One region of the Thauera sp. WH-2 genome, then DNA from elsewhere that is predicted to be linked to it. Evidence: predicted binding sites of a transcription regulator. Region 1 holds the regulator's gene; each other region holds the start of a gene.
The links. The regulator FNR, encoded in region 1, switches genes on or off when oxygen is low (the NO sensors DNR and NnrR bind a similar motif). The targets are predictions, from matches to a motif close to TTGANCTAGNTCAA.
Positions count from the first base shown of each region.

Region 1 (4,855 bases):
ATGGGGCCCGACAGGTGACGTTGTTCCGCGAGCGCATTCCGGTGCGTGCTCGCATCCATACGATCGGCGGGCTTTCGGCCCATGCCGACCAGCCGGCGTTGCTGCACTGGTTGCGCGGTTTCGAACGTCCGCCGCGCAGAACCTTCATCGTGCACGGCGAGGCTGCGGCCTCGGCGGCTTTCGCGGAAGCCATCGAGGGCGAGTTCGGCTGGCCTGAGGTGGCGGTGGCCGAGCCGCAGACGCCCTACACATTGGATTGAACGAAATGCAGAGGCAGACGACGATGGCGAACGCAAACGGCAGTAGTCCCCGCAACGGCGCACGCCTGCGCAACGGTACGGCCAATCACGGCGCCGCGTCGGCGGCTGCCTTGCTTCATCGCTTCCATGAGCAGATGGAAGACGCCTTCGACCCGCTCGGTGTTGGCGCGCCCATCCTGCATGCGCAGCTGGCCTGGCTGTCCCACCCGCAGGAACTGGGCGAGCACATGCTCAGCCTGTCCTCGGATCTGTGGGCGCTGCAATGGCACTCCTGGGCACGGATGCATGGGTTGCCCAGCCCCGACCCGATCGAACCCAACGTCGACGATGCGCGTTTCGCCGATCCGGTGTGGACCGAGCGCCCGACCTGGGATCTGATCAAGGAATGGTATCTGGCCTTCACCCGCCACACTCAGGACATGCTCTACGAAACGCCCGGCCTGTCGAGCAAGGAGCGCAGGCGCGCGGCGTTCTGGTGGCGGAAATGGCTCAATGCGGTGGCGCCCACCAACTTTCTGTGGACCAATCCGGTTGCTTTACAGCGTGCGATCGATACGCGTGGGCAAAGCCTCATCGACGGCTTCTCGAACTATCTCGAGGACGTGCAGGCGGGCGAGGTACGCATGACCAACCCGGACGATTTCCGGGTCGGTGAGAACCTTGCCACCACGCCGGGTGCGGTGGTGTTCCGCAATCGCCTGCTGGAGGTGATCCATTACGCACCGGTGCAGAAGAAAGTGTGTGCCGAGCCGCTGGTCATCATCACGCCCTGGATCAACAAGTTCTACGTCCTCGATCTGCAGCCGCGGAAGAGCATGATCCGCTATCTGCTCGACCAGGGGCTGGACGTGTTCATCACAAGCTGGAAGAACCCCGACGCGTCGATGCGCGACACCGGTTTCGACGACTACCTGCGGGAGGGGGTCGATACCATTGTGCGCGTGGCGCGTGAGTTCACCGGTGCGGCGAAGGTGCATGCAGCGGGCTACTGCATCGGCGGCACGGCGCTTGCGATGTACATGGCCTGGGCTAACCGGCACTACCCGGAGGGCGAGGTGCCGGTGGCGGACTGGACGCTCTTCACCACCCTGGTCGATTTCCACAAGCCGGGCGATATCGAGGTCTTCATCGATGAAGGCAGCATCCACTACCTGATCAGCCAGATGGCGCGCAAGGGCTACCTGGACGGCAAGTCCATGGCCGCCTCCTTCCGCCTCCTGCGCTCCAACAGCCTGATCTGGCATTACGTGGTGCGTGGCTGGCTGTACGGAGAGAAACCACCGGCCTTCGATGTGCTGTACTGGAACATGGATGCGACCCGCATGCCTTACCGCATGCACGCCTGGTATCTGGAGGAGCTTTATCTGCGTAACCGTCTCATCCAGCCCGATGCCCTGGTCGTCGCCGGGGAAGCGCTGGATCTCGGGCGTATCCGCCAGCCCCTCTATGCCGTGAGCTGCGAGGACGACCATATCGCGCCGTGGCGGCAGACCTTCCGCATCGTCGATCATGTGAGCGTGCCGGTGCGCTTCGTGCAATCGAGCTCGGGGCACATCCTGGGTATCGTCAATCCGGTGGTCGACCCGCCCAAGCGGCGCTACTGGGTGGGCGAAACGCAGCCCGGGGACACGCCCGAGCGCTGGCGCCAGGGCGCGCAGGCCTGCGAGGGAAGCTGGTGGCCGGACTGGATGGCCTGGCTCAAGCCGCGCGCCGGCGAGCAGGTGCAAGCAAGGGCGGCCGCGAATGCGGCGTTCCCTGCGCTGGCCGACGCGCCGGGAGAATACGTGCTGGAGCGTTGAAGTTCAGGCGCCGTAGCGCGACAGCCGGGCGGGGTCGTGCAGGGTGATGCGCTTGCCCTGCACGCTGATCAGGCGGGCATCGCTCAGGTCGTGGAAGATGCGTGACAGGGTTTCCGGCGTCAGATTCAGGCGCGAGGCGATCACCTGCTTGCTGGTGGGCAGCGCGATTTCGCAGGGCGTGTCGCTGTCGGCCACCTGCAGAAGATAGCCGATCACGCGCTGCGTGCTCGAGCGCAGCGAGTAGGTTTCGACGTCCTGAATCAGCCCATGCAGGCGGATCGCCATGCCGGCGAGCAGTTTGTGGGCGAAGGTCGAATCCTGGTCGATGAGCTCGGTCACCACCTGCTGGCCGACGTGGATCAGCACGGTGTCGGTGAGTGCCTCGGCAAACACGGGGTAGGGGTGGTCCATGAACATCACCGCCTCACCGAAGCTCTGCATCGGGCCGATGATCTCCACCACCTTCTCGGTGCCCTGCGAGGATGAGAACGCAAGCTTGACCTGACCGGAGACGACGAAGTAAAAGCCGTGCGGTTGATCCCCGCGCTGGAACAGCACTTCGCCGCGTGCCACCTGGCGCTCGCGGGTGAAACGCGCCACGAGCTGGATGTCGGCCTCCGAGAGTTCGCCGAACAGGGGGATGCGGCCCAGCAGGGCGGGGATGTCGAGTTGTATGTGGGAATGAGGCATCTCGGAACTCTCCGGTGGGGTCGCAATTCTAATCGAGCCGCTGTGCCCGGGGGCTGGCGGCAGCACATTCCGGCTCTCTGGCCGGTCACCAAAGGGAGAAGGGATGTTCTATTACGCGATCAAGAATCTGCACATCACCTGCGTGGTGCTGAGCGCGGCGGGGTTCCTGCTGCGGGGGCTATGGATGATGACCGGAAATCCATTGCTGCAGCATCGCCTCACCAGGATTCTGCCGCATCTGGTGGATACGACACTGCTGTTGTCGGCGATCACCCTGACCGTGCTGATCCAGCAGTATCCCTTCGTGGCGGGCTGGGCCACGGCGAAGATCCTTGGTCTGATCGTCTACATCCTCCTCGGCACGGTGGCGCTCAAGCGCGGACGCACGCAGGGTATTCGCGTCGGCGCCTTCGTGGCCGCGCTGCTGGTCTACCTGTGGATCGTCTCGGTGGCGCTGACCAAGCAGGCCGCCGGCTACCTTGCCTGAACGCGTACGCGAGCGCTCAGCGCACGCCCTGCTGGTGCTGGATGAGCTTCTTCAGCCCGGCAGGGTCGAGCAGCTTCACATGCTTCTGCTGCACCGAGATCAGCCCGTCTTCCTGGAAGCGCGAGAAGGCCCGCGACACGGTTTCGAGCTTGAGCCCCAGGTAGGAGCCGATCTCTTCGCGCGTCATGCGCAGGTTGAAGTCCTGCGGCGAGAAGCCGCGCGCGTTGAAGCGCTGCGACATGTTAAGCAGGAAGGCAGCCAGGCGCTCCTCTGCGCGCATCGAGCCAAGCAGCATCATCACGCCGTGGTCGCGCACGATCTCCCGGCTCATGACCTTGTGGAACTGCAACTGCAGCCCCTCGATCTCGTGCGACATCTGCTCGAGCTTGTCGTAGGCGATCACGCACACCTCGCTGTCCTCGAGCGCGATTGCGTTGCAGGAGTGGGCTTCGGTGCTGATGCCGTCCAGGCCGAGGATCTCGCCCGTCATCTGGAATCCGGTCACCTGCTCGCGGCCGTCCTCGAGCAGCACATCGGTCTTGAACGAGCCGGCGCGGATGGCGTAGATGGCCTCGAAGGGATCGCCGGCCCGATAAAGGCAATGCTGGCGCTTCACCTTGCGGCGCGCACCCACCAGATCGTCGAGCCGGCTCAGTTCGCTGTCCGACATCCCGAAGGGCAGGCACAGTTCGACGAGGTTGCATTGCGAGCAGGCCACTTTCAGCCCGCTCACGGTGATTGGCACGGTAGCCCTCATCTGCACGATAATCCCGCTTCCCAGAAAAAAGACCCCGGTGAGGGTTTAATAGGCGTCTAAAACATGCCCGTTGACCCACGTCAACCTAAAGATTCCGGTGATCTGCCATTGTTTGGCACACACCTCAGCAGCAAGATCATGAAAAGTCAGAACGAACTCATCTTCGATCCGCAACTGATTCGTCGCTTCGACATCAACGGACCGCGATACACCTCTTACCCCACGGCGGACCGCTTCGTCGAGGCCTTCAATGCGGATGCGCTCAAGACCTGGCTCGCCAAGAGGGGCGTGGGCGGCGTAAGCAAACCGCTTTCATTATACTTCCACATCCCCTTCTGTAACACGATCTGCTATTACTGCGCCTGCAACAAGATCATCACCAAGGATCATGGGCGCTCTGCCAAGTATCTGAAATATCTGGCGAAAGAGATCGAGATGCAGGCCGCCTGCCTGACCGGCAGCCGGCAGGTCACCCAGCTGCACCTGGGGGGGGGCACGCCGACCTTCCTGTCCCACGACGAGTTGCGAGAGCTCATGGCGGCGGTGCGCGAGCACTTCACGCTGGTGCCCAATGGCGAGTATTCCATCGAGGTCGACCCGCGCAAGGTCGACTTCGAGACGGTGAAGCTGCTCGCCGACCTCGGTTTCAACCGCATGAGCGTGGGCGTGCAGGACTTCGCCGAGGACGTGCAGGCGGCGGTCAACCGCATCCAGAGCTACGACGAGACGAAGCTCGTCATCGACGCGGCGCGCGCCACCGGTTTCAAGTCGGTGAGCATGGACCTCATCTACGGCCTGCCCAAGCAGAACGTGATCAGCTTCAACCGCACGCTGGAGCAGGTGCTCGAGATCTCGCCCGACC
Region 1 is NZ_JBLWFG010000002.1:137,793-142,647, reverse strand. Features, by position in the region: gene ACNKW1_RS04845 (MBL fold metallo-hydrolase RNA specificity domain-containing protein) at 1-260, shown strand, start outside; gene ACNKW1_RS04840 (PHA/PHB synthase family protein) at 395-2,059, shown strand; gene ACNKW1_RS04835 (Crp/Fnr family transcriptional regulator) at 2,063-2,749, opposite strand; gene ACNKW1_RS04830 (SirB2 family protein) at 2,853-3,236, shown strand; gene fnr (fumarate/nitrate reduction transcriptional regulator Fnr) at 3,253-3,993, opposite strand; gene hemN (oxygen-independent coproporphyrinogen III oxidase) at 4,132-4,855, shown strand, end outside.

Region 2 (4,855 bases), on a different contig from region 1:
AACACCATTACAGGGCCCTGACGCCCGGGAGCAAGCACGATGCGCAAGATCATGGTGGCCAATCCGAAGGGGGGCAGTGGGAAGTCGACGCTGGCGGTGCATCTGGCAAGCTGGTTTGCCAGGAACGACGAGGTCGTCTGCCTGGGCGATCTCGATCGACAGCAGTCCACTCGGTACTGGCTGAGTGAACGCCCGCAGCACCTCGCTCCCATACGCCATTGGGATGTGTCCGGCGATGAGTTGCCGGCAGCACCCAAGGAGTGCACGGTCGCGGTGCTGGACAGCCCCGCAGGACTGCACGGAAAACGCCTTAAGGCCTTGCTGAACGAGATGGACAAGGTGGTCGTGCCGGTTTCTCCGTCGCGCTTCGACATGATGGCTAGCCGCGAATTCTTCGAGGAGCTCTCTGGCACGAAGGCCGTACGCAAGGACAAGGTCGATATCGGGATCATCGGCATGCGGGTCGATCCACGAACCAACGCATCGAAGCAGCTGGTGGAGTTTCTGCAGCAGTTCGACCTGCCGCTGGTAACCTGCATCCGTCAGGCGCAGCGCTATGTTCACGCGGTCGAGTCCGGGGTGACGCTTTTCGATGCGAGCAACATCGATCCGGTCGATCGGCTGCAGTGGAAGCCGCTGCTGGACTGGCTGGTGAAGCGGCGTTGATGGTGGGCGAAAATGAAAGAACCCACCGCGAAGGGTGGGTTCTTTCATTCGTGTGCTAGTTTCACCATCCGCTTGTACGGGAGGTAACACACCGAATTTTTGGGGCGACATACCGGTTTCGAACCGGTGACCTTTGGAGCCACAATCCAACGCTCTACCAACTGAGCTAATGCCGCCACTACCAGATTCCGGTCAAGCCGAAACCCTGAAAACCGTCCTGGCCTGCCCGGCAGGGATCGAACCTGCAACCCCCGGCTTAGAAGGCCGGTGCTCTATCCAATTGAGCTACGGGCAGATTCCCGCGGGCATTCGAGGTGTGAGCTGGTCGGGGTGGAGGGATTCGAACCCCCGACATCTTGCTCCCAAAGCAAGCGCGCTACCGGACTGCGCTACACCCCGAGAGCCGCGAACTATACAGACTCCACATCGATGCGTCAAACGGATTCTGCGCGTTTTTTACGCATGCACGGCGCGATGCCATTCGCGTACGGCATGCAGCAGGTTGAGCAGCAGCCAGCCGAATTCGATCACCACCAGGATGCCTGCAAGCGGGGTCAATACGGGTACGAACACGGCGAGGAAGAGGGCGCCCAGCGCAAACTTGTGCACCACGATCTGGCCCCGGATCAGGTTGTCGGGGAGCAGCTTCTTCATGTTCGGGGCGCGGACCCGCGCCTGGGTGAGGTGAAGCCAGGTAAGGAAGGGAACGATCTTGTACAGCATGGCGGTGATCGCCCCGGCGAAGGTACCGTGAAGGACGAGCACGCCGGCGAGCACCGGCCATTGTTGCGCATCGTGGAACAGGGATAGCAGCAGCGCCACGAGGCTGCCGATCAGCGCGAACATCGACAGCCGGAAGGCACGGAAGGGCGCGTCGGGCGTGCTGCGGCGCGTGTTGCGCTGCAGCCTGAGTGTCTGAAAGGCGAATCCACCCGCGAGCACGAGCAGCAGGCTGCCGAGTACCGTCACGGTGAGGTCGAGGTCTGCGAGCAGGCCAGCCGACCACAGTGAGAGCACGGCGAGCGTGAGCGGCGCCCAGAGCCGGGTGAAGCGTGCAGGGTAGGCGGGCGTGATCTGGAACATCGGCACCACGACCCAGCTCGTGGCGGCGAGCAGCAGCCCTCCCCAGCCCAGCCAGGCCCATACCGCATGCAGGTCGACCAGCGTGGGCAGCGGGAAGGGCACGGGCAGACCGCGTACGAGCGCAAACGCGAGCACCACGCCGAGCACCGTGGTCAGGGTCAGCGCGACGAGGGCGAGGCGCAGGTCGCGCGGAGTCCGACTGGCTCCGTGCGCAGGTGCAGCGCGCAGAAGCGCCAGCAGGCTCGCGGCTAGGAACGTGACCAGCCCGCCCGCGAGCAGCACGCCACCCGCGATGATGGCGTTGGGTGAGCCCGCGCCCAGACCGTAGGCCAAGCTTGCCGCACCGGCGCCGACTAGTGCGTGCGTGACGGTGGCGACCGGAAGCGGGGCAGGAAAACTCGCACCCACGGCCACGGGCAGGATCTGCAGCAGCGCGCCGAGCATTACCTGGAGCATGAAGCCGGCGGCGAAGAGGTGAACGGCGGCCAGGGCGCCGGGCGTCCAGCGCGAAACGAGGAGGTCCGCATCCGCGAGCAGCAGGAAGCCCGCCGCAATGCCGAAAAGCGGCGCAGTCAGGAAGAAACGCAGCGGAGCGGAGAGCGGAGGCGTGTCCTCGTACGCGAGCCCGGGATTCGCACTGCTCATGGGCGAGAGATCAGGATCTCGACACAGCCGTCTTCGCGGAAACGCTCGTCATGCAGATAACCGTCACGGTCGAGTACGCGCAGGAGCGGATGTGGCATGCGGTCCAGAAGGAGGGTGAAGCTGTCGCCGCCCTGCAGGGCCATGATGGCTTCCATTGCGCGTTCAAACGGTTCGGGCGGCTCCAGGCCGCGGGCATCTACAGTCCGGGGATTCATGCGGCGTACTCGTGGGTGATTCGTTGCCCAAGCGTTTCGACGAGCGCCTCGCGCTGGTCGCCGAGGCGCATGTCGCACATCGGGTAAAGGATGTTCTCTTCCTTCATGTTGTGCTGCTGCATCATGATCAGCAGGGTCTCGGCCTCGCCGGCAAACTCTTCCGCGTCGCGGCTGCGCAGGGCGGCACGCAGTTGTGCGAACGAGTTGCGCATTTCGGCATGCTCGCCGCGCATCACCTGGGTCGGGCCCTGCGTCATGCCCGTGGCCGCCTCGAAGCGCGGGAAGAGTTCCTCCTCTTCGGCGCGGAAATGCGCTTCAACCCCTTCGGCGAACGCTTCGAAGGCCTCGGTCGCACCTTCCCAGTCCTTCTTGTTGACGAGGGTTTCGGCCCGGGCAAAGTCGTGGTCGCAACTGCGGTGATCGTGCGTCATCAGTTCTGCGATCGAAGTCATTTTTTGCTCCAGCGGTGAGTCCCGTGAATATTCCGGATCGCGTGCGCGAAGGCATTGATGCGAGTCAAGTCGACTCCGACGACGACCCCGTCGGCATCGATTCTTGCGTCCTGCGCGGGCTCGCCGCGGCGGCGCGGCGCAGGCAGAATGCGGCCTTTCTCCGCCACGGAGTTTCCCGGGATGCAGTCGAGTGCCGTGCCGAGCGCGTGGGGGCGGATCTTTCTGCCCTTTGCGCTGGGCTATTACCTGTCCTACTTGCTGCGTACGGTCAATGCGGTGATCTCTCCCGCCCTGACCGCCGATCTCGGCCTCACCGCGGCAAGCCTCGGGTTGCTGACCAGTACCTACTTCCTCGCCTTTGGCCTGGCGCAGATTCCAGTGGGCATTGCGCTCGACCGCTTTGGCCCGCGTCGGGTCGAGGCCACGCTGCTGCTCGTCACGGCGCTCGGCGCAGCCCTGTTTGCGCTCGGGGACGGCCTGCACACGCTGGGCGTGGCGCGGGCCCTCATCGGGCTGGGCGTGTCCGCATGCCTGATGGCGGCGCTCAAGGGATTTGCGCTGTGGTACCCGCGCGAGCGGCAGAGCTCGATGACCGGTTACATCATGGCGGCGGGGGCGCTCGGGGCACTGACGGCGAGTACGCCGCTCGAGGCCGTGCTACCTGTGCTGGGCTGGCGCGGAGCGTTCTGGATCATCGCCGCGGTGTCGGTGGTAGCTGCGGCGGTGTTGCTGCGCAGCCTGCCGGACGTGCCGGCCGATAGCTCGCGCGGCGGGCTGGCCGATGCGATGCGTGCGTTGGGTGGGATCTACACCTCGCCCGCATTTCTTCGCCTTGCCGCCTCGTCAGCCGCCTTCATTGGCAGCTTCATGGCCCTGCAAAGCCTGTGGGCGGTGCCGTGGATGATGCATGTGAATGGGCTCGGGCTCGCACAGGCGGCCGGCATGCTGGTGGTGCTAAACCTCGGTAGCTTCGCGGGGCAGCTGTCGATCGGCTTGCTGGGCGTGCAACTCGCGCGCCGTGGCGTCGAACCGCTCACGCTGCTGCGTTCGGGCTATGTCGCACTGATGCTCGTGCAACTCGCGATCCTGAACGCGTTCGGGCCGGTTTCGTTACTGTGGTTCCTGTTCGGTTTCTTCTCCGCGGTGAACTCGCAGAGCTATCTGGCTGCTTCGCGGGGCTTCGAGCCTGCGCTGTTCGGCCGGGTCAGTACGGCGTTGAACCTGATGGCCTTTGCGGGCGCTTTCGCACTGCAGTGGGGCCTGGGTTTTGGGCTCGATGCGCTGGGTGCGCGCGGCCACGCGATGACGGAGGCGCTGCAGCTCAGCTTTGCGGGGCTGCTCGCGCTCCAGGTCCTTGCCTATGTGCCGCTCCTGTTTCCGGGGGCGCGGCGCAGTTCCAGTGCTTGAGATGGCGGTCCGCCACGCTCACGCCGCACGCCCGCAGGCTACGCCCGAGGACCACGCCCACTGGAAGTTGTAGCCACCCAGGTGACCGGTGACGTCCATCACTTCACCGACGAAGTACAGGCCCGGTACCCCGCGTGCTTCCATCGTCCGGGACGACAGGGCATGCGTGTCCACGCCGCCCAGCGTGACCTCCGCCTTGGCGTGGCCCTGTGTGCCGGATGGGTTCAGCTGCCAGTTCGCCAGCCGGTCGGCGATGGTACGCAGTTCGGTGTGTCGATACTGGTTCATGGGCTTCGTCCAGCCATGCAACTCGCACCATGCTTGGGCGAAGCGGCGCGGCAGCCGTTCCGCGAGCAGGTTCGGGAGCAGGCTGCGCGCCTGTGCATT
Region 2 is NZ_JBLWFG010000001.1:625,934-630,788, reverse strand. Features, by position in the region: gene ACNKW1_RS03060 (FAD-binding oxidoreductase) at 1-21, shown strand, start outside; gene ACNKW1_RS03055 (ParA family protein) at 40-666, shown strand; tRNA gene ACNKW1_RS03050 (tRNA-His) at 767-842, opposite strand; tRNA gene ACNKW1_RS03045 (tRNA-Arg) at 885-961, opposite strand; tRNA gene ACNKW1_RS03040 (tRNA-Pro) at 989-1,065, opposite strand; gene ACNKW1_RS03035 (hypothetical protein) at 1,123-2,394, opposite strand; gene ACNKW1_RS03030 (DUF2249 domain-containing protein) at 2,391-2,609, opposite strand; gene ACNKW1_RS03025 (hemerythrin domain-containing protein) at 2,606-3,061, opposite strand; gene ACNKW1_RS03020 (MFS transporter) at 3,242-4,468, shown strand; gene ACNKW1_RS03015 (NAD(P)/FAD-dependent oxidoreductase) at 4,487-4,855, opposite strand, start outside.
Region 2: ACNKW1_RS03025 (hemerythrin domain-containing protein) is a predicted target of FNR. The motif match lies at 3,116-3,129, and genes of this name have one in related genera.

Region 3 (4,855 bases), on a different contig from region 1:
CCCGGAGGGCGAGTACGACCTGGCCGGTTTCGCGGTGGGTGCGGTGGAGAAGGCCGACATCATCGACGGCAGCAGGATCGTGCCGGGCGACGTGGTGCTGGGGCTGGCTTCCAGCGGTGCGCACTCCAACGGCTACTCGCTGATCCGCAAGATCCTCGAGCGCACGGGGACCGACATGGACGCGCCTTTTCATGGCCGGGCCTTCCGCGACGTGGTGATGGCGCCCACCCGCATCTACGTGAAGCCGATGCTGGCGCTCATGCAGGCGATGCCTGGCGTGGTCAAGGGCATGGCCCATATCACCGGCGGCGGCATCACCGAGAATGTTCCCCGCATCCTGCGCGACGAGCTCACTGCCCGGATCGATGTCGAGTCGTGGTCTCTGCCGCCACTCTTCCAGTGGCTGCAGATGGCCGGCCGTGTGGCGGAAGACGAGATGTACCGTGTGTTCAACTGCGGCATCGGCATGGTGGTGATCGTGTCGGCGCAGGATGCCGATGCTGTGATGCAGAAGCTGGAGGCAGAAGGCGAGACGGTGTATCGCATCGGCCGCATTGATGCCCGCCGCGAAGGTGAGGCCCAGACCATCGTCGGCTGACGACCGTGTTGGCCGGGCACCTGCGGGCGCCCGGCTTCCCCGTCCTGCTGGCGCGGAACTGGGGTGCGTGGATCAGGACGATGCAGGCGGGGCGGGAAGCGGTGCCGTCATGACGCGGTTGCGTCCAGCCTGCTTGGCGCGGTACATCGCACCATCCGCGCGTTTCAGGGCACTTTCGAGTGCCTCGCCGTCGGCGACCGGGGTTACGCCTGCGCTGAAGGTGATCACCACCTTCTGCTGGTCGGCCATGAAGAACTCGCGCGTCAGTTCGCGCTGCAGGCGCACGAGCGCCTGTTGCGCAGCGTCGTTGCCGGTTTCGGGCAACAGGATGACGAACTCCTCGCCACCGAAGCGCGCCAGCACGTCCTGGGGACGAAGGTGCTGGCGCACCACCCGTGCCAGATGGATGAGCGCTTCGTCGCCGGTCCGATGTCCGTGGGAGTCGTTGAGCTTCTTGAAGTGGTCGATGTCCAGCAGCGCGACGGCGAGCTTCGAGCGGTGGCGTGCGGCACGCGCGGCCTCGGTGTGGAACATCTCTTCCAGCCCACGCCGGTTCAGGGCGCCGGTGAGCTGGTCGTGGCGCATCAGCCGGCTGGCTTCCTCCAGCTCGGCTTGCAACGTGGAAATGCGCTGCTCGGCCTTGCCTGCCTGCTCGCGTGCCGCAATCAGCTCGTCACGTGAACGGCGGGCCTCTTCCTGAATGCTCCGTGTTTCCGTCATTACCTCGTCGAGCAGCGGGCCGATCTCGGTGATGTCCTGTGCCTTTGCGATGCGCTGTGCGCAGTTGCCGATGCGGTCGTGGTAGGTGCCGGTGCTTTCGGCGAACTGAGCGAGCTGGTCGACGAAGCCGGCCAGCATGTCGCGCAGGTGGCGCTGGGTTTCGGCCAATGAGTGCTTGAGCTGACTCTGCTTGAAGATCAGATCCTTCAGCCTGCGCCCCGCGTCGTCCAGCTGGCGTGGGTCCGGTCTGCCTTCGACGACCTCGCGCAGCATTTCGATCTGGCCGCTGAGCCATTTGTCATCGAACACGAGCTCGTCGATGTTGCGCAACAGCAGCCGCAGGAGCTCAAGTAGCCCTTGGTTTACCTCTTCGTCGTCGAGCGCAGCGGACTCGATCTCACCGACGAAGGCCCGCAGCGCCAGGCTGAAACTCCGGAGCTCGCTCGCATTGTTGCGGCCTTCAAGCTCACGGGCGAGCGCGCGTGCTTTCTGCTGCAGTTCGGGGTGTTCGTGCAACAGCGGAGGAATGGCCTGCTTGAGGCTCTGTTCCAGTAGCGCGCGCAACTCGGCGCTCGCCTCGGTCGCAATCCCGCAGGGGGCGGTGCTGGAGGGGGCTGCCGCAGTCGTGGCTTCGGCGGGCGGGCTGCCGGCTGCGTCGCCGTCGGGGAGTGGTTCGACGGCCTCGTCCTGTGCCGTGTTCGATTGGCTCCAGCCCCTGACCAGCCCCTGGAGGCGGTTGAAGAGGGTGGCGGGGTCCGAGGCGTTGAGCACGCGCTCGAGCGATTCCCGCTTGCGTGCAGTCGTCCACCCGCTGTGTCGCGTTTCCCATTGGCGCAGCAGGCCCGTGATGAGCTCGTTCCACGCCGGCTGCTCGGCCAGCTTCAGCCCGTCGAGGTAGCGTCCCAGCGCGGCCTCGATCGCGGCGGGTTTCCCTGCGGTAAGTGCCTGGTCCAGTTCGCGGGCGTTGCGATGGCGCTCGGCGCTGTCGCGTGGGAGGCGCGCTGCGAGCCGGCGCATGAAGGCTTCGGGCAGGATGTCCTCGTCCGCTTCCGTGCCGGAGATCTCGTGGTAGAGCTTGCAATAGTTGTCTGGAGTTGGTGCCACGCGGCGCATAGCCAGCTGGCGAAGTGCTTCACGCGCGATCTCGGACGGGTTGCTGAAGGTGGACATGAGCTTGTGGGAAGAGGGGCGAGATGGCACGGGCCGGCCAATCGCTGCCGACACACGCTGCGGTGGATCAACGCGGGAATTATACGGGGCTTCCCGGGACTGGCGTGGTAGTTCGTCCCGTCCTCCGGGGAGCTTGCATGGACTTTTTCTCGGTTTGATATCGCTCAAGTTAGACATTAATCAAAAGCTGATATTGAGCGGCGGCGTAAAATTTCGCTTGTAACCGGAGTTCCTTGGAGGAGACAGAGATGAATGGACGAACATCGGGGTGGCGCCATTGGCTGGGCGCCACCATCATCATGGTAGCCAGCACCATGGCAATCGGGGCGCCCGCGGCGGGCGACATACCGGTGGCCGCTTCAGGTGGCAAGCCGCAGAGTACGGCGGACCACAGCAAGTTCAAGGAGCTTCAGGGGCCATTCAATAGTGGACCGGAGGTGACGAAGGCCTGTCTGGCCTGTCACAACGAGGCCAGTCACCAGGTCATGAAGAGCGTGCACTGGACCTGGGAAACCATTAGCCCCACCACCGGGAAGAAGCTTGGCAAGCAGCATGCCGCCAACAACTTCTGCGGCTCCATCCTTTCCAACGAGCCGCGCTGCACGAGTTGCCACGCCGGCTACGACTGGAAGGACAAGAACTACGACTTCTCCAACGAAGAGAACGTCGACTGCCTCGCCTGTCACGACACCACGGCCACCTACAAGAAAGTGCCGACGGATGCAGGCCACCCCCTCTACGAGCCGCGAGAGATGCCCAAGGGCAGCGGCAAGATCGTTCAGCCGCCCGATCTGACCAAGGTCGCGCAGAACGTGGGCAAGCCCGGGCGCGAGAACTGTGGCGCGTGCCACTTCAACGGCGGCGGCGGCGACGCGGTCAAGCATGGCGACCTCGATACTTCGCTGATCGATCCGCATCGCGATGTGGATGTGCACATGGCCAAGGATGGTGCCAACCTCGACTGTGCCGACTGCCACACCTTCAACGCGCACCAGCCTTCCGGCAGCCGCTACGCTGCGACCGCGAAGGACGTGAAGGGTCTGGACATGAAGCATGAGGACCACAATCGCGCCACCTGTGAGTCGTGCCACGACCTCACCCCGCATGAGGATCAGCGTCTTAACCATCACGCCAACCGCGTGGCTTGCCAGACCTGCCACATCCCCGAGTTCGCCCGTGGCGGCATCCCCACCAAGACCTTGTGGGACTGGTCGACGGCCGGTAAACGTGACGAGAACGGCAAGGGGCTGTTCATCAAGGACGATCATGGCCACCTGAGCTACTCGGCTGACAAGGGCGACTTCGAGTACGGCGAGAACGTGCGGCCCACCTACAAGTGGTACAACGGCGTCGTGCATCAGGTCGCGATCACCGACAAGATCGATGACTCCAAGATCCTTGAACTGAATCGCGTCGAGGGCTCCGCAAGCGACCCGAGTGCACGCATCTGGCCGTTCAAGGTCATGGTCGGCAAGCAACCGTACGACCCGGTGAACAAGACGCTGGTGGTCAACCACGTCTATGGCAAGGATGACGCGGCGTTCTGGGGCAACTGGGACTACGAGAAGTCGATCAAGTTTGGCATGGAGTACGCTGGCCTGCCCTACAGCGGTCAGTTCGATTTCATCGAGACGCGGATGAACTGGTTCATCACGCACATGGTGGCGCCAAAGGAGAAGGCTGTGCAGTGCCAGGAGTGCCATACCCGCTCCGAAGAAGGCCGCCTGAACGAGATCACCGACATCTATCTGCCGGGCCGCGACCGTAACGGCTGGGTGGATCTGCTCGGCGGTCTGGCCATTATTGGCGCGATTGGCGCCGGCTCCATCCACGGCATTGCCCGTATCCTCACCCGTCGCAAGAGGCACTGAAAATGAGTGAGAACCGAATCTACATCTACAAGCGTTATGAGCGTTTCTGGCACTGGTCGCAGGCGCTGCTGATCATCGTGATGATGATCACCGGCTTCGAGATCCATGGCAGCTACAGCCTGATGGGCTTCAAGGATGCCGTCGACCTGCACACGCTCGCCGCCTGGACCCTGCTGACGATCTGGGCCTTCACGATCTTCTGGCAGTTCACCACCGGTGAGTGGCGTCAGTATCTGCCTTCGATGCGGAACGTCGGGGCGATGGTGCTCTACTACACGGTGGGGATCTTCAAGGACATGCCGCACCCGTTCCGCAAGACGGTGGTGCAGAAGCACAACCCGCTGCAGCGCCTGGCTTACCTCGCTCTGCTGGCGTTCATCTCGCCGGTAATCTGGGGCTCAGGGCTGCTGTACCTGTTCTACGGCAACTGGGCGCAGCTCGGGCTGGACAAGTACTTCACGCTCGAGACGGTGGCCATCGTGCATACGGCCGGCGC
Region 3 is NZ_JBLWFG010000001.1:780,611-785,465, reverse strand. Features, by position in the region: gene purM (phosphoribosylformylglycinamidine cyclo-ligase) at 1-598, shown strand, start outside; gene ACNKW1_RS03750 (diguanylate cyclase) at 671-2,488, opposite strand; gene ACNKW1_RS03745 (tetrathionate reductase family octaheme c-type cytochrome) at 2,737-4,359, shown strand; gene ACNKW1_RS03740 (cytochrome b/b6 domain-containing protein) at 4,362-4,855, shown strand, end outside.
Region 3: ACNKW1_RS03745 (tetrathionate reductase family octaheme c-type cytochrome) is a predicted target of FNR. The motif match lies at 2,643-2,656, and genes of this name have one in related genera.